Regions from separate parts of the Nesterenkonia xinjiangensis genome, predicted to be linked through region 3. Evidence: riboswitches for the same ligand, from Rfam matches in the RefSeq annotation. Region 3 holds a riboswitch; each other region holds the start of a gene.
The links. Region 3 has a riboswitch for S-adenosylmethionine ahead of HNR09_RS09205 (flavin reductase family protein). Riboswitches for the same ligand answer to the same signal wherever they lie in the genome.
Positions count from the first base shown of each region.

Region 1: linked by a shared signal. The riboswitch ahead of HNR09_RS10700 (methylenetetrahydrofolate reductase) and the one ahead of HNR09_RS09205 (flavin reductase family protein) in region 3 are both predicted to bind S-adenosylmethionine.
Region 2: linked by a shared signal. The riboswitch ahead of HNR09_RS11355 (O-acetylhomoserine aminocarboxypropyltransferase/cysteine synthase family protein) and the one ahead of HNR09_RS09205 (flavin reductase family protein) in region 3 are both predicted to bind S-adenosylmethionine.
Region 4: linked by a shared signal. The riboswitch ahead of HNR09_RS11595 (nitrite/sulfite reductase) and the one ahead of HNR09_RS09205 (flavin reductase family protein) in region 3 are both predicted to bind S-adenosylmethionine.

Region 1 covers NZ_JACCFY010000001.1:2,355,269-2,360,869, reverse strand. Annotated here, with positions in the region: gene HNR09_RS10725 (SDR family NAD(P)-dependent oxidoreductase) at 1-88, shown strand, start outside; gene HNR09_RS10720 (Rv1352/Rv1906c domain-containing protein) at 211-1,113, shown strand; gene HNR09_RS10715 (hypothetical protein) at 1,320-1,688, shown strand; gene HNR09_RS10710 (LytR C-terminal domain-containing protein) at 1,795-2,325, opposite strand; gene HNR09_RS10705 (thermonuclease family protein) at 2,361-3,002, opposite strand; SAM riboswitch class IV at 3,222-3,361, shown strand; gene HNR09_RS10700 (methylenetetrahydrofolate reductase) at 3,423-4,427, shown strand; gene metE (5-methyltetrahydropteroyltriglutamate--homocysteine S-methyltransferase) at 4,613-5,601, shown strand, end outside.
Region 2 covers NZ_JACCFY010000001.1:2,513,622-2,519,222, forward strand. Annotated here, with positions in the region: gene HNR09_RS11345 (acetyl-CoA C-acetyltransferase) at 1-314, shown strand, start outside; gene HNR09_RS11350 (right-handed parallel beta-helix repeat-containing protein) at 485-2,896, shown strand; SAM riboswitch class IV at 3,000-3,116, shown strand; gene HNR09_RS11355 (O-acetylhomoserine aminocarboxypropyltransferase/cysteine synthase family protein) at 3,256-4,644, shown strand; gene metX (homoserine O-acetyltransferase MetX) at 4,734-5,601, shown strand, end outside.
Region 3 covers NZ_JACCFY010000001.1:2,017,798-2,023,398, reverse strand. Annotated here, with positions in the region: gene HNR09_RS09225 (MetQ/NlpA family ABC transporter substrate-binding protein) at 1-53, opposite strand, end outside; gene HNR09_RS09220 (MetQ/NlpA family ABC transporter substrate-binding protein) at 50-1,006, opposite strand; gene HNR09_RS09215 (methionine ABC transporter permease) at 1,067-1,729, opposite strand; gene HNR09_RS09210 (methionine ABC transporter ATP-binding protein) at 1,729-2,673, opposite strand; SAM riboswitch class I at 2,681-2,795, opposite strand; SAM riboswitch class I at 2,997-3,113, shown strand; gene HNR09_RS09205 (flavin reductase family protein) at 3,124-3,729, shown strand; SAM riboswitch class I at 3,841-3,960, shown strand; gene HNR09_RS09200 (ABC transporter ATP-binding protein) at 3,971-4,843, shown strand; gene HNR09_RS09195 (aliphatic sulfonate ABC transporter substrate-binding protein) at 4,990-5,601, shown strand, end outside.
Region 4 covers NZ_JACCFY010000001.1:2,565,182-2,570,782, forward strand. Annotated here, with positions in the region: gene HNR09_RS11565 (DEAD/DEAH box helicase) at 1-22, shown strand, start outside; gene HNR09_RS11570 (DNA-methyltransferase) at 51-971, shown strand; gene HNR09_RS11575 (ABC transporter ATP-binding protein) at 968-1,825, shown strand; gene HNR09_RS11580 (ABC transporter permease) at 1,825-2,478, shown strand; gene HNR09_RS11585 (ABC transporter permease) at 2,475-3,137, shown strand; gene HNR09_RS11590 (ABC transporter substrate-binding protein) at 3,205-4,119, shown strand; SAM riboswitch class I at 4,338-4,424, shown strand; gene HNR09_RS11595 (nitrite/sulfite reductase) at 4,428-5,601, shown strand, end outside.

The sequences.
Region 1 (5,601 bases), 340 kb from region 3:
CCTGCTGGTGCGGCAGATCCTGGAGAATCCGATGCTCAACGGCGAGGTGATCCGCCTCGACGGGGCAGTGAGGCTCGAGCCCCGGTGATGCCGCGGGATGCGGCGTGCCCAGCCCTGGGGACACGCCGGCGGCCTGGCCGCACTCTGGACGCCGACAGGAGGACGATCACAGGAGAGAGGATGCCGCCTGCGGATGGGGAGAACTAAACGATGAGCCCGACGCCGCCGGACCGGCGAACGCCGGCTGCAGAACCTGCCTCGCCCGAGGAGCCCGCCTCACCGGAGGAGCCCGCCTCACCGGAGGAGCCCGCCGACGCCCGCTCCCGACCTGCCCACCCCACACCTGCTTCCTCACCCGCCGCTGACATCAGCTTCGTCTCCCAGTACCGGTGGGGCCTGCTCCTCATCGGCTACTGGGCCCTGGTGCTGGTGGTCCTCGTCGTCGCACTCACCACCGTCCACGGCTCCGGTATCTCCCACTCGCCGCAGGACACCGCTGCCCACGAGCAGGCACACAGCGGCGACGCCCCCGCCGAGGAGCCTGGCGGCGGCGCCCGGCTCCGCAAGGAGGCCGTGGAGGATCCGCTGCCGGGAGGCGGGGCCCCCTTCTCCGACGGTGAGGGACTGATCGTCGGCGAGGACATCGCCCCCGGGGCCTACCGCCAGGACCCGGGCTCCGGCTCCGAGGATGCGACCTGCTTCTATGTGATCTATGCCGACCGTTCCGACCCCACGGTGGTCCGCACCGGCGCCAAGGAGCGCGGCATCGCGGTCCTCGAGGATGGCACCGTCTTCGACTCCGTCGACTGCGGCGACTGGCTCCCGCTGGAGGAGACCTACCCAGATTCTGCGGCCACCGAGTTCGGCACCGGCATGTACGTGGTCGGCGGGCACATCGAGCCCGGCGACTACGAGCTGACCTGGGACCTGGAGACGTCGTTCTGCTGGTGGGACATCTACGGAGACATCCGAAGCGGCGTGGAACCGACGGAGTCCGACGTCGTACCCCAGGAGGATCCGGAGTTCGGTGAGCCGCTGCAGATCACCCTTGACGCGCGCGAGCATCTGATCTTCAACACCGAGACCTGCGGAACCTGGACCAAGGTCGGCTGAGCTCTCCGCATCCCGCCTCCCCCGCCTGCTGGCTCCCGCTCACCCCGGAGATTCCGGACTGATCAGGACTTCTCCTGGAGCGTGGGCCTACTACACTGTGTAGAAGAACGTTCGGCCGAGCCTCCGCCCGGAGGGACCCTTCGGGCGCTCCGGCCGGCCCTCGATGGAGGACAGCACGTCCTCCCGACCTCACACCAAGGAGCCTCATGCCCCGCATCACCGTCGGGCTGGGCGGGATCCTCATCCTGCTCGGCATCATCGCCTACGCCGCCACGTCCTTCGCCAGTGTGACCGCTCTGATCCCGGCCTTCCTGGGCCTGGTACTGCTGGTCAGCGGCCTGATCGGCTTCAAGAACGCGAAGATCGGCATCCACATCGCCCTGGTGGTGGCGTTGCTGGGCGCCATCGGCACCTCGATGAACGTGATGCAGCTGGGCGCGCTGTTCGCCGGCGACGCCGAGCGGCCTGCCGCGGTCATCGTCAGCACCGTCACCTTCGTGCTGCTGATCGTCTACATCGTCGTCGGAGTGCGCTCCTTCATCCGTGCCCGGCGATGGAAGAACACCGAAGCCTGAGCCTCATCCTGCGGCGCGGAACTCGTCCAGCGCCGCCGCAGCGGGCCGCTCCGAGAACCTCGGGGCGGCCCGCTGGCGTCTCGGCGGACGTCGTCGAGGTCGCGGCTCAGCCGGGACTGCCGGAGCAGTCGAGACGCCCGGGCTCCATCTCGATCTCCTCGGAGTCCGTCAGTCCGGCGAACTCCGAGCCCAGCACGAGGTCGACGCTGTAGCCGTCACGATCATCGAGGTCGACCAGCGCTCCCGGAAGGTGCTGCTGCAGCGTGTAGGCCTGCCGCAGACCCCGTTCCCCGGCGCGGATGATGGCTTGGAAACCGGTGTCCGCGAAGTAGTCGTTGTCCACGGAGGCCACTCGGAACTCGCGGTCGGCAAGCTCCTCGGCCACGTCGCCGGCGAGTCCGGGCTCATTGGTGGAGTTGAGCACGATCACCGGCACCCGCTCGGGCACCACCGGGGACAATGTGCCGGTGGGGCAGTCCTCGCCGGCCGGGATCGAACCGCCGCCGATGAGGTCCACGTCGATGGTGCCGTCGATCATCAGCCAGCTGCCAGCGGTGATCGCACCCAGGACTCCGATGGTGCCTGTCGCGACGGCGATCTTCTGCCGCCGGGTCGCCGGCGCCGGGGAGCTGCTCATGGGTCCATCCTATTTCGGGAGGGCATCTGCCCGCGTCAGGGCAGCGCCGGTTCGCAGTCCAGGTCCGCGGCGAAGAGCCCAACGCCGTCCGCCTCCGCCTGCTCCCAGGCCTGCTCGACCGCGGCGAGGAACCGATCATTGGGCGGATAGTGCACCGGCGCGCCATAGCCGGCTCGTGCCATCTGCACGTTGAGCAGCACCTCATCCGCCCACACTCCGGCCAGCATCCGATCGTAGCGATCGGTGCGCTCCTGGTCGTACTCCAGGAAGACCTCGTCCCCCGGCGACACCAGGGTCTCCATGTGGGCGGAGGACTCCGGTCCCAAGCACTCGACCGGCTCCGTGGGGTGGACGGACTCAGGTGTGTCGATGTTGAGGAGCCGGATCCGCTCGTCCTGGCCGTCGAGCTCCACGATGAGGGTGTCGCCGTCGATCACGCGCACCAGGGTGCCGGCCTCGGCACCCTCCGGGCGCTCCTGCGGCTCCTCCGCACCGAGCCCCTGGAGCCAGCTGATCACGGCGCCGATGAGGATGACCCCGAGCACGGCCAGCAGCCACCACAGGAGGCCCTGACTCCCTCCGCCCCGACGCCCGCCGCGGGGAGCGGTGCGCAGCGACCGGCGCACGGTCTTGCGTGCGTTGCGGCGCATCGCATTCTTCAGATACCGATCGGGCATGCGCTCCACCTTATCCGGCGCCGCTGACGCGACGGAGGGCTGGCCGCAGATCGCCCTGAGCAGCGGCGAGCAGAGCCTCGCCGCCCCTGCTCCACCTGCGCGCGGGGGTTGCCGCGTCGCCACCTCATCCGCGAGTGCTCAATATGTTCATATATCGTCATTGTTCCCGTCGCAGGTTTCCGACCCGGCGCCCCCGTGCTAACGTCACAGGCACAGATGGATCACGAGAACCGGTCACAACAGCTCTGGCTTGGCCGGTCGGCAACCCTTTCCCGCGTGACGGGGTGCCCCAGATGACGATCCGGCCGCACCGGCCATCTTCACTGAGATGGCTTTATCTTCAGCGGCAAGCACGGCGCAGGGGAAGCCTCCCTGTGGCGCCTCATGAACGATGATGAACGCCAACACGGAGGACTCTCCATGCCTGTCTCGACGCCCTCTCCGGGCGCCGTCCGTCTGACGCCGCCTGCGACGTCGGACCCGTCCCACACCACATCCGTCCTGGTCCAGCGCACTCGGCGGAGGTCGCTGATCTCCTTCGAGGTCTTCCCGCCACGCCCCGCCACCGCGGGTCGGGATCCCTGGCGCAGCATCGAGCTGATGGCCGAGGCCGCCCCGGACTACTTCTCCGTCACCCACGGGCACAACCAGCCCGAGGGCGCGAACGTGGAGGTCATCCGCCACCTGCTGCGCACCACGCCCTCACCGGTGATGGCGCATCTGATCTGCGCAGGCAGCACCTCCTCCCAGCTCCGCGGCTCCATCACCGAGCTGCTGGACCTGGGAGTCCGGGACATCCTCGCGCTGCGCGGCGACCCGCCCGACGGCGGCAAGGAGTGGATCCACCAGCCCGGAGGCCTGAACCGTGCCGCGGAGGTCGTCGAGCTGGTCCGCGAGGTCGAGCAGGAGCGGCTGTCCCCGCCTGAGGGGCCCGGAGCTCGGCCGGTCTCGGTCTCAGTGGCCGCGTATCCGCCCTCCGGCACGGATCGGGATCATGCCGCCGACCTCCACGCCCTCTGGGAGAAGCAGGAGGCCGGCGCAGACTACGCCGTCACCCAGGTCTTCTACGATCCGGAGGACTACGCGCAGCTGGTGGACTCAGCCCGATCCCAGGGCATCCACCTGCCGATCGTCGCCGGCATCGCCCCGCTGACCAGCCCCAGGCGTCTGCGCCGACTGGAGGAGATCACCGGGGTCCCGGTGCCCCGGCACCTGGTGGACTACCTGGACGTCGACGACGCGGCCGAACGGCGCCGTCGCGGGGTCGCCGCCACGCTGAACCTGATCGACACGGTGCTGGAGCTCGGCTGCCCCGGGCTGCACCTGTTCACCTTCAACCAGCACCCCCCGGCGCTGGCGATCCTGGACCATCTCAGGATCCGCGACGCCGCCCGCCGACAGCGCAACATCTTCGACGCCGGCTGACCGAGGCCCCGCAGCACCTCCGGCCGGAGAAGACCCGGCCGCACGCCGGCTCCGCGACGCCGGGGCCACGCTCTCCCCAGTACGCGCAGCGCTGCCCAGCCACCCCGTCGGGCGTCCGTCCTGACATCCCCTCCTCACATCCCGCCCAGGCACGACCTGCCCTGACACATCGACAAGGAGTCACCATGACCACCGCACCGCCCACCCACGCACTGCCCCCCACCGTGCTCGGCTATCCGCGCATCGGTCCCGACCGTGAGATCAAGAAGGCCTTGGAGGCCCACTGGGGCGGCGGGGACGTCGCCGCACTGATCGAGGCGATCAGCTCCCACCGCCGCCGCACCCTGGACCATCTGGTGGGTCTGGGCCTGGAGGAGGACTCCGCGGTCCCCGCCGACGGCGCCGTCATCGATCAGGTCCTCGACGCCTCGGTCCTGCTGGGTCTGGTCCCCCGCCGGTTCCGCGACGCCGGATTCGCCGCCGTCGCCCCTGACGCCCCGGAGGGTCTGACGCTGATCTCGGCGCTGGCCCGCGGGACCTCCGAGGTGGAGCCGCTGGAGCTGACCAAGTGGTTCGACACCAACTACCACTACTACGTCCCGGAGATCGAGGCCGACGTCGCCTTCGCTCCGCAGGCCACGGCCCTCGCCGACCGGTTCCGGGCGTTCCGCGCGCTCGCCGAGCAGTCGGAGCGCACTGTGGGCGCGGCACCCCTGCCCCGCCCCACCCTGCTCGGCCCGGTCAGCTTCCTGGTGCTGGCCAAGTCCGTCGGCGCCGCCGCTGAGACCTCCCAGGCCGCTCGCTTCGACCGGCTCGAGGAGCTGGTCGGCGCCTACGCGGCCCTGCTGGGCGCCCTGCACGAGGCCGGAGCCGCCTGGATCCAGCTGGAGGAGCCGGTGCTGTCCTCCGACGGCTGGGACATCCCCCGGGAGCAGGTCATCGCCGGGATCAGCAGTGCCTACGAGCAGCTGGGGAGGCTGACCGAGCGGCCCGCGCTGTTCGTGCCCGTCAGCTACGGCACCGCAGGCGACGACGCCCTGGCCGCCCTGGGCGGAACTGCCGTGGAGGCTGTCGGCATCGATCTGGAGCGCGGCGCACTCCCCTCCGCAGAGGCGCTGCGGCCGCTGGCCGGCACGACCCTCGCGGCCGGCGTCGTCGGTGGCCTCAACGTCTG
Region 2 (5,601 bases), 500 kb from region 3:
TGCAGCTGCAGCCCGCCCACGCGATCGCGGCCGCCTGCGCCAAGGAGGGCATCGACCCCGCCTCGCTGGACCTGGTGGAGATCAACGAGGCCTTCGCCGCCGTCGGGGTGGCCTCGGCCCGGAAGCTCGGCCTGGAGGAGGATCGGCTCAACGTCAACGGCGGTGCGATCGCTCTGGGGCACCCGGTCGGCATGTCCGGTGCGCGACTGGCGCTTCATCTGGCACTGGAGCTCGGGCGCCGCGGCGGGGGAGTCGGGGCCGCAGGCCTCTGCGGTGGCGGCGGTCAGGGCGATGCCCTGATCCTGCGCGTCTGAGCGGGTCGGATTCCCCTGCGGGGGTGGGTGAGTGCTGGTCAGTCCGCTGCGGGCCGCATCACGTCATGCTGAGTGGGCAATGCGCCAGGTCTCGAATCCGCTTCACTGTGACCGACATCACGTCTAGGTTGGACGGGAAACCGCTGTCCAGCTCCTGAGGGGGAGACGAGATGCCACCGTCCACCACGTCCATCGACGATCCGCACCACCGCCGAACACTCACGACGCCCGCTGTCCGCGGGACCACCGTCGCGGGTGCCCTGGCCCTGGTGGTGACGCTGCTGGCGCCGTCGTCGGCCTGGGCCGACACTCCCGCAGACGACCCTGCCGAGTCAGGGGGACAGACCGCCGAGGAGCTCGAGTGGCAGGAGATCACCTTCGGGCAGTCCACCGACCTGGACTTCTCCTCCAACGTGATGCCGGAGAAGGTCGGGGTCAACCACGCCGACCCGGACGAGCCGGGCACCATCGACGGCGAAGTCTTCATGGAGAGCCGGGGCGGCAAGCTCGCCCCCGGCCATGACGGACTGACCTTTTACCACGTCACCCTCGACCCGAACGAGCACAACTTCGTGCTCGAGGCCGAGGTCACGGTCCATCAGCTCGGCCCCGAGACCGGCGCGAGCCCCAACGGGCAGGAGGGTGCAGGCCTGATGGTCCGCGACCTCAACGGCGGCCCTCGTCAGGACCCCATGCTGGAGGGTTTCGAAGAGGTTCCGGCCGCCTCGAACTACGCCTCCTCCACAGTGCTGCGCCAGGGACCGGTCGGCATGACCCGCACCGGGGTGACCGAGCCGTGGGGGACTGTCGGATCCGAACGTCGCGCCACGAACCTCGGCGGGCACGGCCTGACGATCGACGAGCCGGTGACCATGCGGCTGGAGCGCACCGACGACTCGTTCGTGATGTCCACGACCTCCACGCATCTGGACGAGCCGGAGACCCACACCCACGAGCTCGACGGGGCGGACTGGGTCCAGGACATCGAGCCCGACCTGATGACCGTGGGGTTCTTCGCCTCACGGAATGTGGCGGTGACCTTCTCCGGGGCCTCACTGACCCTCAGCGACGCCGACACCCAGCCCCGTCCGGAGCAGCCTGAGCCGGTCACCCCGGTCTCCTTCGACCTGCGTGCTCCTGAGCACTCCGGCTCCACCAGCTACCCCTTCGCCGCCTCGGCCGGCCATCCGGGCACCGTGGACGTCGCCGTCGACGGGGAGACGGTGATCTCCGGGGAACCCATCACCGCCGAGGATGAGCTCACCGCGCAGCTTGACCTCCCGGAGGGCACCAGCACGGTCAGCTCGACCTATCACCCTGCGGAGGGCCCCGACCTGACTCCGATCACCCGCAGCGTCGAGGTCACCGTCCGGGAGTTCCACGACGCCCCGCTGATGGTCTCGCCCGACGGCACGCCGGACGGGGAGGGGACGGAGCAGAGCCCTCTGGACGTGCACACGGCGGTCCAGCACGTGCTGCCCGGTCAGACGGTGGAGCTGCTGGAGGGCGAATACCAGCCCGAGAGCACCATCTCGCTCAGCCCGGCCTACTCCGGCACCGTGGAGGAGCCCAAGACCCTCACCGCCGCCGAGGGCGCACAGGTCATCGTGGACGGCCGGTCCGCGCTGCAGCAGATCATCCGGCTCGACGCCGACCACTGGGTCGTCTCCGACCTGGAGCTCACCCGCTCGGCCGGCAACGGGCTGCGCTCCTCGGGATCGCACAACGTCGTCGACTCGATGATCTTCAGCCACAACGGCAACTCCGGCTTCCAGCTCTCCGGCGGCGGAGCCCCGGAGGACTGGCCCGCCGAGAACCTCATCGTGGACTCCGAGGCCCATGACAACCGGGACCCGGCTGACATCAACGCGGACGGCTTCGCGGCCAAGCTCGGGGTCGGCCCGGGCAATGTGTTCCGCGGCAACGTGGCCCACCACAACATCGACGACGGCTGGGACCTCTACAACCGCACGAACGAGGGCCCCAACTTCCCCATCACGATGGAGGGCAACATCGCCCACCACAACGGGCAGCTCTCCGACGGGTACAACGCCGGCTCCGGCATCGGCACCGGATTCAAGGTGGGCGGAGAGGGGCTTCCCGTGGACCATGTGCTCACCGGAAACCTGGCGTACGCGAACAACCTCGACGGCTTCTCCGACAACTTCAACCCTGGCCGGCTGACGCTGACCAACAACACCGCGGTGGACAACGTGCGGTACAACTACATCTTCCGCACCAACCCGTACTTCGAGCCGGAGGACCAGGGGATCTTCCGCAGCAACCTCTCAGTGCACTCCGGGGGCGACGGCCGGGCGGATCAGATCGCCGGAGACGTCGATTCCAGCAACGTCCTCTTCGACGGAAGCCGTTCACAGGCCGAGGGCGGCAAACGGCTGGTCCTGCCGCGGGATCTGGTCTCCATCGTCCCGCCCGGGGAGTATGAGCGGGACGAGGACGGTTCGCTGATCTGGGGTGACTTCGCGAAGCCGACCTTCCGTTCCATCCTGGTCGACGGCGGCGACGACGGCGGCCCCATCGGCGCGGTGGAGCCCGCGCCGCATCCGGGAGGGCGGGGCTGACAGAGTGCTGGGGCGTGCCGGGGTGCGGGGTGATCCGCGCCGACGGTGACATGCGAGGACACAGACTTGCCGGATCGTGGGGATCAGGGCACACTATGGGGCAGGTCAAGAGTGCCAGCGTCAAACCCCGGTTTGCTGGCCGGCAACCCTCCAGTTCGCGGTGGGGTGCCCCGGGTGACGACCAGGCCCTGCCGCCCATGCGGTGGGGCAAGCGCGGGCCATCACACATCACAGTGCGGCCCACCACCATGTCCTTCGCGACAGGGCCGCCACGCGGTGCAGTCTCTCGGGTCTTCGTGCCCGGAGTCTCTCCGATGCCGGTCCTGGCCACGCGACCGCATTGAACGGAGACACGTCCCATGACGACCACAGAGACCCCCAAGGCCCCTCGATTCGAGACTCAGCAGATCCACGCCGGTGCATTCCCGGACCCGGTGACCGGCGCCCGGGCGCTGCCGATCCAGCAGACCACCTCCTTCGTCTTCCCGAGCACCGAGGCCGCGGCCAAGCGGTTCGGCCTCGAGGAGCTCGGGCCGATCTACTCGCGGCTGACCAACCCCACCCTCGAGGCGGTGGAGAACAAGATCGCCGCACTCGAGGGTGGTGTCGGTGCGCTGCTGGTCTCCTCCGGCCAGGCGGCCGCCACCCTGGCGCTGCTGAACATCGTCGAGACAGGCGGGCACATCGTCGCCTCGCCCTCCCTGTACGGCGGCACCCAGAACCTGTTCAAGCACACCCTGCCCAAGCTCGGGGTGGAGGTCACCTTCGTGGAGGACCCGGATGACACCGAGTCCTGGAGGGCCGCGATCCGGGAGAACACCGGGGCCTTCTTCGGTGAGGTCGTGGCGAACCCGCGCGGAGACGTCCTCGACCTCGAGGCCGTCGCGGCGGTGGCCCACGAGCATGGTGCCCCGCTGGTCGTGGACAACACGCTGACCAGCCCCTATCTCATCCGCCCGATCGAGCACGGAGCCGACGTCGTCATCCACTCGGCCACCAAGTTCCTCGGCGGGCACGGCACCGCGATCGCCGGGGTGATCGTCGACTCCGGCGGCTTCGACTACACCCGGTACCCGGACAGGTTCCCCGGCTTCAACACCCCGGACGAGAGCTACCACGGCCTCGTCTACGGCCGGGACCTCGGTGCCGACGGCGTCTTTGGGGTCAACCTGTCCTACATCCTCAAGGCACGGGTGCAGCTGCTCCGTGACCTCGGCCCCTCCCTCTCGCCGCACAACGCCTTCGAGATCAACCTGGGCCTGGAGACCCTGAGCCTGCGCGTGGAGCGTCACGTGCAGAACGCTCAGCGGGTGGCTGAGTACCTGGAGGCGCACCCGGCGGTCAAGCGGGTCAGCTACCCGGGCCTGGCCTCGAGCCCTTGGTTCGAACAGGCGCAGCGGTACCTGCCCAAGGGAGTGGGCTCCGTGCTGGCCTTCGAAGTCGACGGGGGCGCCCCGGCCGGCCAGGCCGTGGCCGACGCCCTGGAGCTGCATTCTCTGGTGGCCAACGTCGGGGATGTCCGTTCCCTGGTGATCCACCCTGCCTCGACGACCCACCGCCAGCTGACCGAGGACGAGCAGCGTGCGGCCGGCGTCGTGCCTGGTCTGGTGCGTCTCTCGGTGGGGCTGGAGCACATCGAGGACATCCTCGCCGACCTCGAGCAGGCCCTGGCCAAGGCCGTCCCGGCCGGTGCCGACGGTCCGCAGAGTGAGAAAACGCCGGCCTCCGAGCCTGCTCCGGTGGGCTGAGGCTAACCTGAGAGACCACTGCGTCTCATCCACACCCGCCTGACCGTCATCGCCCAGCCGACCCGGACCGACACAGGAGTTCCCGCCCCATGACCGCCCAGGTGCTCACCGCGACACCGCGTCCCGCCGGTGCGCTCGCCATCGTCGACGTCGGCGAGCACACCTTCGAGACCGGAGGCACCCTGCCGCAGGTGCAGCTGGCCTACGAGACCTGGGGGACGCTCAACGAGGCACGGGACAACGCGATCCTGGTCGCGCACGCCCTCACCGGTGACACCCACGTCGCCGCCACCGACGCCGACCCGGCGCCGGGCTGGTGGGAGGGTCTGCTGGGGCCGGGGCGACCCATCGACACCACACAGTGGTTCGTGGTCGCCCCGGCGATGGTCGGCGGATGCTACGGGTCCACCGGGCCGGCCTCGCCGGATCTGGAGGGCCGCCCCTGGGGCTCGCGCTTCCCCTTCACCACCATCCGGGACTCCGTCGAGCTGGAGGCCCGGCTGGCCGATCACCTCGGGATCGCACAGTTCCGCACGGTCATCGGTGGATCCATGGGCGGGGCACGCGCTCTGGAGTGGGCGGCCACCTTCCCGGACCGGGTGCGAGGTGTGGCGGTCTACGCCTGCGGCGCCGCGTCCACCGCCGAGCAGATAGCCTTCGGCCAAGCGCAGATCAAGGCCATCGAGAACGACCCGCACTTCGCCGGCGGAGACTACTACGGCGGTCCGGCTCCTGAGGAAGGGCTCGGGCTGGCGCGGCGCATCGCCCACATCACCTACCGCACCGAGTATGAGCTCGGGGTCCGGTTTCAGAGGGAGCCGCAGGGCCAGGAGGATCCCTTCGCCTGGGCCGCCCGTCGGCGAGGCCGCTATCAGGTGGAGTCCTACCTGGACCACCAGGCCCGCAAGCTCGTGGGCCGCTTCGATCCCAACGCCTACATCGTCCTCACCGAGGCGC
Region 3 (5,601 bases):
CGGGCCCGCCGTCGGGAGGGAGCGGGGGTCCGGGAGGTCGGGTCGTGGCTCATGCGGCGAAGTCCTCCCAGACGGCGTCGACGGAGTCGACGGTGAAGTCATCGGTGAAGTCCAGGGAGCCCTCGAGGTACTCGTCGAACCACTGCTGGACCTCCGCGGACTGGAAGGCCTCCTGCAGGGCGGCGGCCTTCTCCGTGTCCTGGAAGCCGGGCGCCCCGGCGACCACACAGGTGAAGGGGATGCGGACGTCCTCGTCCTGCTCCAGGATCAGCGCGGTCTCGTCGACGTCGTGACCAGCCTCGGCCACCAGCCGGGCGAAGGCGAAGCCGGCGTCGACGTCGGGCAGGGTCTGGGAGGTGGACTGCTGGTCCACCTCGATGAACTCGAAGTCCTTCGGGTTGGCCGTGATGTCCCGCTGGGAGAGTTCGGTGACGTCCTTGGACTCGTCGATCTCGATGGCGCCGGCGTCGGCGAGCAGCTTGATCCCGCGGCCGTTGTTGGCGGTGTCCACAGCCAGCGCGACCTGGGCGCCCTCGGGCAGATCCTCGATGCTGTCATGCTGCAGCGAGAAGATGCCGCTGGGCGCGTAGTAGACGGAGAAGGCCGGCTCGACGTCGGTGCCGTTGTCCTCGTTGAACTGGCGCAGATAGGCCAGGTGCTGGAAGAAGTTGGCGTCGAACTCACCCTGGGCCACGACCTGGTTGGGCTGGATGATGTCGGTGACGTAGGTGGTCTCCAGGGTCCAGCCGTCCTCGGCGAGGATGTCCTTCACGATCTCGGTGGGGTCCTGGAAGGGTGCCGACTCGGTGACGATCATGCTGATCGTCCGGTCATCCTCTCCGACGGCCTCGGCGAGTCCGCAGGAGGTCAGGGCGAAGGTCCCGACGGCGGCGAGGCCGCTGAGCAGCAGGCTGCGGCGGGCGAGGCCGGAGGAGGCCAGGGAGCCGGAGCTGGTGATCGATCCGGACACTCCGGGAGATCCGAAGGTCGTCAGTGTGCTGGGCATCGTGGAGTCTTTCATCTCAGAGGTGCAGGTGTTCTGCGGAGGAATGGGGTGGGGGCGCCGTCAGGCGCGCTTGTCGGTCAGCCGCGCGACGCGGGTGCCGCTGAACTGGACGAAGGTGACCAGGGCGATCATCAGCACGATGGCGACCATCATCACGGCGGTCTCGTAGCGGTAGTAGCCGTAGCGGATGGCGAAGTCGCCGATGCCTCCGCCGCCGACCAGCCCGACCATGGCCGAGTAGGAGATGAAGCTGACGGTGGTGATGGTGATCGAGCCGATGATCGCCGGCTTGGCGTCGACCAGCAGCACGTTGCGGATGATCTGGCCGCGCGTGGCTCCCATGGCACGGGAGGCCTCCACGGCCCCGGAGCCGAGCTGAGTGATGTTCTGCTCCACCAGCCGGGCGAAGTACGGGATGGCGTTGATGGTCAGCGGGACGATCGCCGCCGCGGTGCCCACGGTGGTGCCCACGATCAGCCGCGTGAAGGGGATGATCGCGATCAGCAGGATCAGGAACGGGAAGGACCGGACCATGTTGACGATTCCGCTGACCACTGCGTGGGTGCGCGGCGTCGGGGCGATGCCGCCGGGGGCGTGGAGAAAGAGCCAGATCCCCAGCGGGGTGCCGAAGAGCACCGCCAGCGGGATGGCCACGCCGATCATGACGAAGGTCTCGAGCATGGCCTGGACCAGCTCGGGCTGGAGCTCGATGAGGCGTTCCATCAGCGGGGACCCCCTTCGGACGAGGCTGTCGCGGCGACCAGCCCGGAGGCGGTCCTGGGTTCCCGCCCGGACGCCGGCGGATCAGCGCCAGGTCCCTGGTCGGCGCCTTGATCGGCGCCCGGGTCAGCGCCCTGGTCAGCGGCAGACGGCTCGGAGCCGGCGCGCACGCCGCCGCCCCGACGGTCCACGGAGATGCCGTCGCTGACCAGGTAGCGACCGATGGAGGTCCGCGGGGCGAAGCCCTCACGCCGCAGCTCGGCGGCGTGGAACTGCTCGACCACTCGGCCGGACTCCATGACGGCGACGTGGTCGGCCAGGGCCTTGATGACCTCCATCTCATGGGTCACGATGACCACGGTGATGCCCAGCTCGCGGTTCACATCGGCGAGGTACTGCAGCACGGTGGCCGTGGTGAAGGGGTCCAGGGCCGAGGTGGGCTCGTCGCAGAGCAGCACCTCCGGGCGGGTGGCCAGCGCGCGGGCGATGGCCACGCGCTGCTTCTGCCCGCCGGAGAGCTGTGCGGGGTAGACCTTCGCCTTCTCGGTGATGTCGACGATCTCCAGCGCCTCCGCGGCGCGCTCACGACGCACCCTGCGGTCCCTCTCCCCCGCGAACTTCAGGGAGAGCTCCACGTTCTGCGCAACGGTCAGGTTGTTCACGAGGTTGAAGCCCTGGAAGATCATGCCGATCTGGTGGCGAGCGCGGCGCAGCGCCTCGCCTCCGAGCCCGGTGAGCTCCGTGCCGCCCACGCGCACCTCCCCGGAGGTGGGGCGCTCGAGCAGGTTGATGTTGCGCAGCAGGGTGGACTTGCCGGCCCCGGAGAATCCGATGATGCCCTGGATGCTTCCGCGGGGGATCTCCAGGCTGACGTCGTCGACGGCATGGATGGGGTCCTTGCCCCGTGCGGCGGGGAAGGTCGTGGACACATGGCGCAGTGAGATCATCGGGCATTCTCCATCGTCTCTGGCGTTAGCACCGTTCCCCGGTCCGCGCCGTGATGGCGTGGCTGCTCGGGAGGTTGCTGCGACGTCGTCGAGCCAGATCTCTCAGTCGCTCTGGATGGTGTGGCGAGCACCAGACTACGCGCTGTCGATGAACACTCGTCAAATCTCATCGATAAGTTCATGTCACGAGGCGTAAGAATGTACGGACATCTGCGAGGTCGCCGGATGGGCGACAGCACGGTCACCAGGCCTGATGTCTCCATGTGTCACTCCCCGAACATCCCTTTGATCGTGCTGCGCTGCGCGCGTACCCTGGAGCGACGAAACCATCCCGAGCGGCCGAGAGATCTGGCTCGACGACGCCGCAGCAACCTTCGGACGTGCTCCGCCTCTCTCGGCGGACGCCTCAGAAAAGGTGCTACCGCCAGGGCCGATGGGAGTTGATCAGCCATGAGCACAGCACTGGCCACCGACGAGAGCCGCCCGATCCCCGTGGAGGCCGCCGTGCACCACACCACCGCCGACGCCGTAGCCCGCCGCGTGCCCACCAGCCTGGTCGGCATCGATCCGCTGGAGCTTCGTGAGGCCTTCGGCCATTTCCCCCAGGGGGTGGTCGTGGTGGCCGCCGAGGTGGACGGACGCCCTGAGGGCCTCGTCGCCTCCACGTTCACCGTCGGGGTGTCCTTGGAGCCGCCGCTGGTGACCGTGGCGGTGCAGCACAGCTCGACCACCTGGCCGAAGCTGGCCGGTGCCGGCGCCGAGCTGGGGATCTCCCTCGTCGGCCACGGGCAGTCCGCCCTGTGTCGGAAGATCGCCTCCAAGGACCGGGAGAACCGCTTCGCCGGCCTCCGCGTGACCACCGGCGAGGGCGGTGCGGTCACCCTCGACGGCGCCCCGGTCACCTTCACCACCCGCATCCACGATCAGGTCCGCGCGGGTGATCACGACATCATCGTGCTCGAGCTGCTGGACCTCGCCGTAGAGGACCAGTCGCAGGCACTGGTGTTCCATCAGAGCGAGTTCAAGGCCCTCGGTCCGCTCGACGCCGACGCCTGAACCGCGGGCCGCGCCTCTGCGGCTCCCCTCCTCCGGCGACGTCTCAGTGATGTCTCATACTGTGACATCGCCGTTGCCCAGGCGGCGCGGTTGTGCGTAGGGTTGAAACTGCCACCATCCCGAGCGGCTGAGAGATCTGGCTCGACGACGCCGCAGCAACCTTCGGATGTGCCGATCGGCCGTTTGTGCCCGGCGCATCAGAAAAGGTGCTACCGCCAGGATCGATGGGAGAGATATTCCTATGGGTTCCTCTGCACCCACACTCGCAGCACGCGAGTCTGACCTGCACACCTCGGCACACTCCGGCGGCACCGCCGTGCTGGACCGCCCCGCCGCCGCGCCCACCCACTCGCTGGACGTGCAGCTGCGTGGAGTGGGACGCAGCTTCGACGGCCGCACCGTGCTGCGCGACGTCGACCTGCACATCTCCCCCGGTGAGGTGGTCGCCATCCTGGGCGCCTCCGGCTGCGGGAAGTCCACCCTGCTGCGCGCCGTGGGCGGTCTCGACGCCGGCTTCTCCGGCGAGGTCGTCATCGACGGCGCCGGGGTGCACACCTATGACGAGCGGACCGCCGTCGGCTTCCAGGAGCCGCGCCTGCTGCCGTGGCGCTCGGTGCATCGCAACGTCTCACTGGGTCTGCCCCGCACGGTGTCCAAGGCGGAGGGCCGGGCCCGGGTGGACGAGCTGCTCGAGCTCGTCGGCCTGGCCGACCGTGCCCAGCTGCGCCCCCGGGAGATCTCCGGAGGGATGGCCCAGCGCGCCTCGTTGGCCCGGGCGCTGGCCCGCCGCCCCGGAGTGCTGCTGCTGGACGAGCCCTTCGGCGCCCTGGACGCGCTGACGCGCCTGAAGATGCAGGACCTGCTGCTCGACGTCCACGCCCAGACCGGCACCACGGTGCTGCTGGTGACCCACGACGTCGACGAGGCTCTGCAGCTCGCCGACCGCATCCTGCTGCTGGGCCCGGACCCCTCCGACGCCGCCCGCGAGGGGGCCACCGTCTCGCGGCTGCTCACCGTTCCGGGCAGCCGCCCGCGAGATCGCGCCTCCGCCGAGCTGGCCGCCCTGCGCGGCGAGCTGCTCACCGGCCTCGGCGTCGACGCCCACGCCCACTGACCTCTGCCCCGAGCTCCGGGAGCCTCCGGAGATGACCCACGCTCGGCCGCACCAGTCCGGCCCCAGCCGGGTGGACCCTGCCGGGTCTGCCAGCCGGGATGCGGACGGAGCGGCACCCGACACCGCACGAAAGGCCGCTTCATCACATGCCCAGTCTGACCAGCACCTCCCCCAGCCCTGCCCGCGCCACCATCGGCCGCACCTCCCGCGCTGCGGTCGCCGGCCTCGCCGTCACCCTGATGGCGGCCGGCTGCGTGGAGGGCGAGGGCTCCGGCGACGCCGCTGACGGCGAACTGGCGACCCTCAGCATCGACTTCGCCACCTACAACCCGCTCAGCCTGGTGATGATGGAGCACGGCTGGCTCGAGGAAGAGCTGGCCGATGCCGGCACCGAGGTCGAGTGGATCCAGTCCCACGGCTCCAACGACGCCAACGAGAAGCTGCGCGCCCAGGCCATCGACATCGGATCCACCGCCGGCTCTGCGGCGCTGCTGGCCCGGGCCAACGGCACCGAGATCCACACGATCCTCGTCGAGAACCAGCCCGAGTGGGCCGCGCTGGTCACCTCGCCGGACTCCGGGATCTCCTCGGTCGAGGATCTGGACGGCGCCTCCGTGGCCGCGACGCTGGGCACCGACCCCTACTTCTTCCTCGTCCAGTCCCTGAAGGAGGCCGGCCTGGAGATCAGCGACGTCGACGTCCAGAACCTCCAGCACGCCGACGGACGGTCCGCCCTGGGCAACGGGGACGTCGACGCC
Region 4 (5,601 bases), 550 kb from region 3:
GAACTCGTCCTCCGGCGACTGAGCGCCCCCGGACCTGCGAGGACCCGAGGATGACCACCTTCGCCGTGGACGGGCCGTCGTTGGTGCTCGAGGGCGAGAACCTCGAACACCTGCGGCGGCTCCCCGACGGGGCCTTCGCGATGATCTACCTGGATCCGCCGTTCAACACCGGGCGGGCCCAACGGGCGGTCCGCACCACCACCGTCCGCCGTCAGGAGGGCACCGGTGGACGCGTCGGATTCGCCGGGCGCAGCTATGACACCTTTCGTGAGCTGCTGGCCCAGTATGACGACTCCTTCCCGGACTACTGGGAGTTTTTGGAGCCCCGCCTGCTCGAAGCCTGGCGGCTGCTCGATGAGACCGGGACCCTCTACCTGCACCTCGATTACCGCGAGGTCCACTACGCCAAGGTCATGTGCGATGTGATCTTCGGGCGGGACAGCTTCCTCAATGAGATCATCTGGGCCTATGACTACGGCGCCCGTACACGGAAGCGCTGGCCCACCAAGCACGAGACCATCCTGGTCTATGTGAAGGACCCCTCGAAGTACCACTTCGACTCCGAGGAGGTCGACCGCGAGCCCTACATGGCCCCCGGTCTCGTGACCCCGGAGAAGGCCGCCCGGGGCAAGCTGCCCACCGACGTCTGGTGGCACACGATCGTCTCCCCGACGGGCAGGGAGAAGACCGGTTACCCCACGCAGAAGCCCGTGGGCCTGGTCCGCCGCATGGTGCAGGCCTCCTCGCGCCCCGGCGACTGGGTGCTCGACTTCTTCGCCGGGTCCGGGACGCTCGGCGCGGCCGCCGTCGAGACCGACCGTCGGTTCGTCTGCATCGACTCCTCCGCGGAAGCCGTGGACGTCATGGCCTCGCGCCTCGAAGAGCACGCGGAGGTGCATCGGGCGCTGCGCGAGGACACTGTGGCAGATGCCGTCCTGGTCGGCGATGAGAGGGAGGCCCCGGCATCATGATCGAGTTCGACCAGGTGACCAAGACCTATCCGGACGGCACGACGGCGGTGCGCAGCTTCAGCCTGACCGTGCCCTCCCACACGACCACAGTGCTGCTGGGCTCCTCCGGCTGCGGCAAGACCACGCTGCTGCGCATGGTCAATCGGATGGTGGAGCCGACCTCCGGGGCGGTGCGCATCGACGGCCAGGACATCGCCGCCCGCCCACCGGTGCAGCTGCGGCGCAGCATCGGATACGTCATGCAGCATTCCGGGCTGATGCCGCACCGTCGGGTGCTGGACAACATCGCCACCGTGCCCCGGCTCAACGGGGTCTCCCGCGCGGAGGCGCATGGGCGCGCCAGGGACCTCATGGAGCTGGTGGATCTGTCTGCCGAGCTGGCGCAGCGTTTCCCGGGCCAGCTCTCCGGGGGGCAGCAGCAGAGGGTCGGTGTGGCGCGTGCGCTGGCCGATGACCCGAACATCCTGCTGATGGACGAGCCCTTCGGCGCGGTGGATCCTCTGGTGCGTGTGGAGCTTCAGGTGCAGCTGAAGCGGCTGCAGGAGGACCTGCGCAAGACGACCATCTTCGTCACCCATGACATCGACGAGGCGCTCACCCTGGGCGACCAGATCGTGGTGCTGCGCGCCGGGGGAGAAGTGGCGCAGGTCGGTTCTCCCCGCGAGCTCGTGGAGGACCCGGCCGACGCCTTCGTCTCGCGCTTCCTGGGTCTGGAGGAAGGCCGGCGTCGCCTCCATGCCTCACCCCGCGCCGACGGCGGGTGGACCGTCACCGACGGAGTCGGGCGGCCGGTGGGACTGATCGACGGAGCCGCTGGCGCCGAGAGCCTGGGTCATCTGCCCGGAGAGCACTGATGGAGTGGATCCTGGCGAACCTGCCACGCATCCTCGGCCTGACCGCGGACCACCTCCTGCTCAGTCTTCCTGCCGTGGCGGCCGCGTTCCTGATCTCCCTGCCGGTGGGGCGACTCGCCGATCGGCTCGGGCGGCTCCGTGAGCCGCTTCTCGGCTCGGTGGGGCTGCTCTACGCGATCCCGTCCCTGCCACTGTTCATCGTCCTGCCGATCCTGATCGGTACCGGCGTCCGTGACAGCCTGAACGTCATCGTCGCCCTCACCCTCTTCGGCCTGGCCCTGATGGCCCGTTCCTCCGCGGACGCCTTCGCCGCCGTCTCCGAGGACGTCCGGCTGGCCGCCACGGCGGTGGGCCACTCCCGGTGGGGCGGGTTCCTCACCGTGGAGCTTCCGCTGGCCGGGCCGGCGCTGCTCGCCGGGCTCCGGGTGGTGTCGGTGAGCACCATCAGCATGGTCAGCGTGTCCGCGGTGCTGGGGGTGACCAGCCTCGGATCGTTGTTCACCGACGGGTTTCAGCGCGGCATCGTGCCCTCGATCGTGGCGGGCATCGTGATGACGGTGCTGCTCGCCGTCGTCGTGGACCTGCTGCTGGTGGCGCTGGGTCGGTGGATCATGCCCTGGCAGCGCCCCCGGATCCGGGCAGGTGCGGCATGAACCAGCTCGTCGAAGCGCTCCACTGGGTGCTCAGCGCCGAAGCCTGGACCGGTCCCGGCGGGCTCGGGGCGCGCACGGCCGAACACCTCTGGTACACCCTGATCGCGGTCGGACTCTCGGTGCTGGTGGCTCTGCCGGCGGGCCTGATCATCGGCCATACGGGCCGGGGGCGTGCCGTGGCGGTGCTCTCCACCGGAGCCGCACGCGCGCTGCCCACTCTGGGGCTGATCACGCTGGCCGCACTGGCGGTGGGCATCGGACTCACAGCCCCGATGATCGCCTTCGTGGTGCTCGCGGTGCCCTCGATCATCGCAGGGGCATACTCCGGCGTGGAAGCAGTGGATCGGCGGGTGGTCGACGCGGCCCGCGCACAGGGGCTGAGTCCCTGGCAGGTGCTGACCACGGTCGAGGTGCCGCTGGGGCTGAGGATGATCCTCGGCGGCATTCGCCTGGCGACGCTCCAGGTCATCGCCACAGCCACGCTGGCCGCCTACGTGGGTGCCGGGGGCTTGGGGCGGCCGCTGTTCCTGGGCCTGCGCAACCATGACTATGCCATGATGCTGGGAGCGTCGCTCATGGTCATCGCCGTGGCGGTCCTGGTCGACGCCATGTTCGTCATCGCCCAGCGGACGCTCAGGAGGATCCCCGGGATCGTCTGAGCCTCAGGAGAGGATGGTCCCCGTGCCCTGCCCCATCAGTGAATCTTCCGGCCCCCGGGCCGTTCGTATGCGTCTCGCCCTCTCCCTGGGCGGCGTGGCCGCTCTCGGTCTGACCGCCTGTGCAGCGGATGATCCGCTGGCGGAGGGCGGGGGTGGCGACGACGGCGGGGGAGAAGGGGGCCCGATCGTCGTCGGCTCCCAGCAGTACTACTCGAACACGATCATCGCGGAGCTGTACGCCCAGCGCCTGGAGGCGGCCGGCCACGAGGTGGACCGGCAGTTCGACATCGGCCAGCGGGAGGTCTACATGCCGGAGCTGGAGGCCGGGGACATCGACGTCTTCCCCGAGTACGCCGGGAACCTGCTGCAGTATGTGGATCCGGAGTCGGAGGCCGCGGACCTGGAGAGCATCCTGAGCGGTCTCGAGGAGGGCCTGCCGGAGGGGATCACCGCGCTGGCGCCTGCCGAGGCCACCGATCAGGACAGCTTCGTGGTCACCGAGGATTTCGCCCAGGAGAACGGGCTCAGCAGCGTGGGGGATCTGGCCGGGGTCGAGGAGGAGCTGCGGATCGCGGCGAACTCCGAGTTCGAGACCCGTCCCTACGGGCCGGACGGCCTCCAGGAGGTCTACGGGGTGGAGGTCACCCTGGTGCCGGTGGAGGACTCCGGCGGGCCGTTGACCGTGCAGGCGCTGCTGGACGGGGACGTGCAGGTGGCCGACATCTACAGCGCCGATCCCGCCATCGAGGCCAATGACCTGGTCATGCTGGAGGACCCGGAGGATCTGGTGCTTCCCCAGAACATCGTCCCCCTGGTCTCGGAGGCCGTGGATGAGGAGGCGGCGGCGCTGATCGAGGAGGTCAACGCGGAGCTGACCCAGGAGGAGCTCAACGGACTCAACGCCGTCAGCGTCGATGACCAGGCCGCGGCCGCGGACGTCGCCACCCAGTGGCTCGAGGAGCAGGGGCTCGACGACGCCTGAGCACCTCCGCCTCTCATCGAGTGGGGGATCCAGTGCCGCTATGGCGCCGATGTCGCCTGAAAGCGGTAGCGAATCCCCCACTCGACGGGATCGGCAGCGCGTCCGCGGCTCCGTCGCGACCACCGCGCAATCCTGAATGAACACATGAACATAGATGACGGCATATGACGTCTTATCTTCTCCTGTGCCCTGACGTGCAGTAGCGTGGTGCTCACCACCGACCATCCAGAGCGGCCGAGAGATCTGGCTCCACGACGCCGCAGCAACCCGGGAGAGCCGGGTGCTCACGCCAGAACCGATGGAGGAGCATGAGCACCGATGTGTCTGCCGTGTCCACTCGCCGGCCGCAGAAGCGCCCGAACGGACAGTGGAAGATCGATGGCACCGAGCCGCTGAACCACAACGAAGAGTTCAAACAGGCCGACAACGGATTGAACGTCCGCGAGCGCATCGAGACGATCTACTCGAAGCAGGGCTTCGACTCCATCGACCAGGACGACCTGCGCGGCCGCTTCCGCTGGTGGGGTCTCTACACCCAGCGTCGCCCGGGAGTGCCGGCAGGCGCGCACAACTCGCTGCCGCCCGAAGAAGTGGATGACAAGTACTTCATGCTCCGGGTGCGCATAGACGGCGGCGCGCTGAGCACCGAGCAGCTGCGAGTCATCGGGGAGATCTCCCGGGAGTTCGCCCGGGACACCGCCGACGTCACCGACCGGCAGAACATCCAGCTGCACTGGGTCGGGGTGGAGGACGTCCCGGAGATCTGGCGCCGTCTCGAATCCGTCGGCCTGGGCACCACCGAGGCCTGCGGGGACACCCCGCGGGTGATCCTCGGTTCCCCTGTGGCCGGCATCGCCGCCGACGAGATCATCGATCCCACCCCGGTCATCCAGGAGATCGCACAGCTCTACATCGGAGACCCGGAGCTGGCGAACCTGCCGCGCAAGTACAAGTCGGCCATCACCGGCCACCCCTCCCAGGACGTCGTCCATGAGATCAACGACTTCGCGCTGGTCGGCGTCGTGCACCCCGACCACGGCCCCGGCTACGACCTGTGGGTCGGGGGCGGACTCTCCACCAATGCCCGGCTGGCCGAGCGGCTGGGGGTCTTCGTCCGGCAGGAGGAGGCCGCCGAGGTCTGGCACGCCGTCACCCAGACCTTCCGCGACTACGGTTTCCGTCGGCTGCGGAACAAGGCCCGGCTGAAGTTCCTGCTGGCCGAATGGGGTCCTGAGAAGTTCCGTCGGATCATCGAGGACGAGTACCTCGGCCGGCGTCTCACCGACGGCCCGGCGCCCGCCGCCCCGGACACCCCGGGAGACCACGTGGGCGTCCACCGGCAGAAGGACGGGAAGTTCTACATCGGGATCACCCCCACGGTGGGTCGGGTCTCCGGCACGCTGCTGGTCCAGCTGGCCGATCTGCTCGAGAAGCACGGCTCCCACCGGCTGCGCACCACCCCCCATCAGAAGCTGGTGGTCC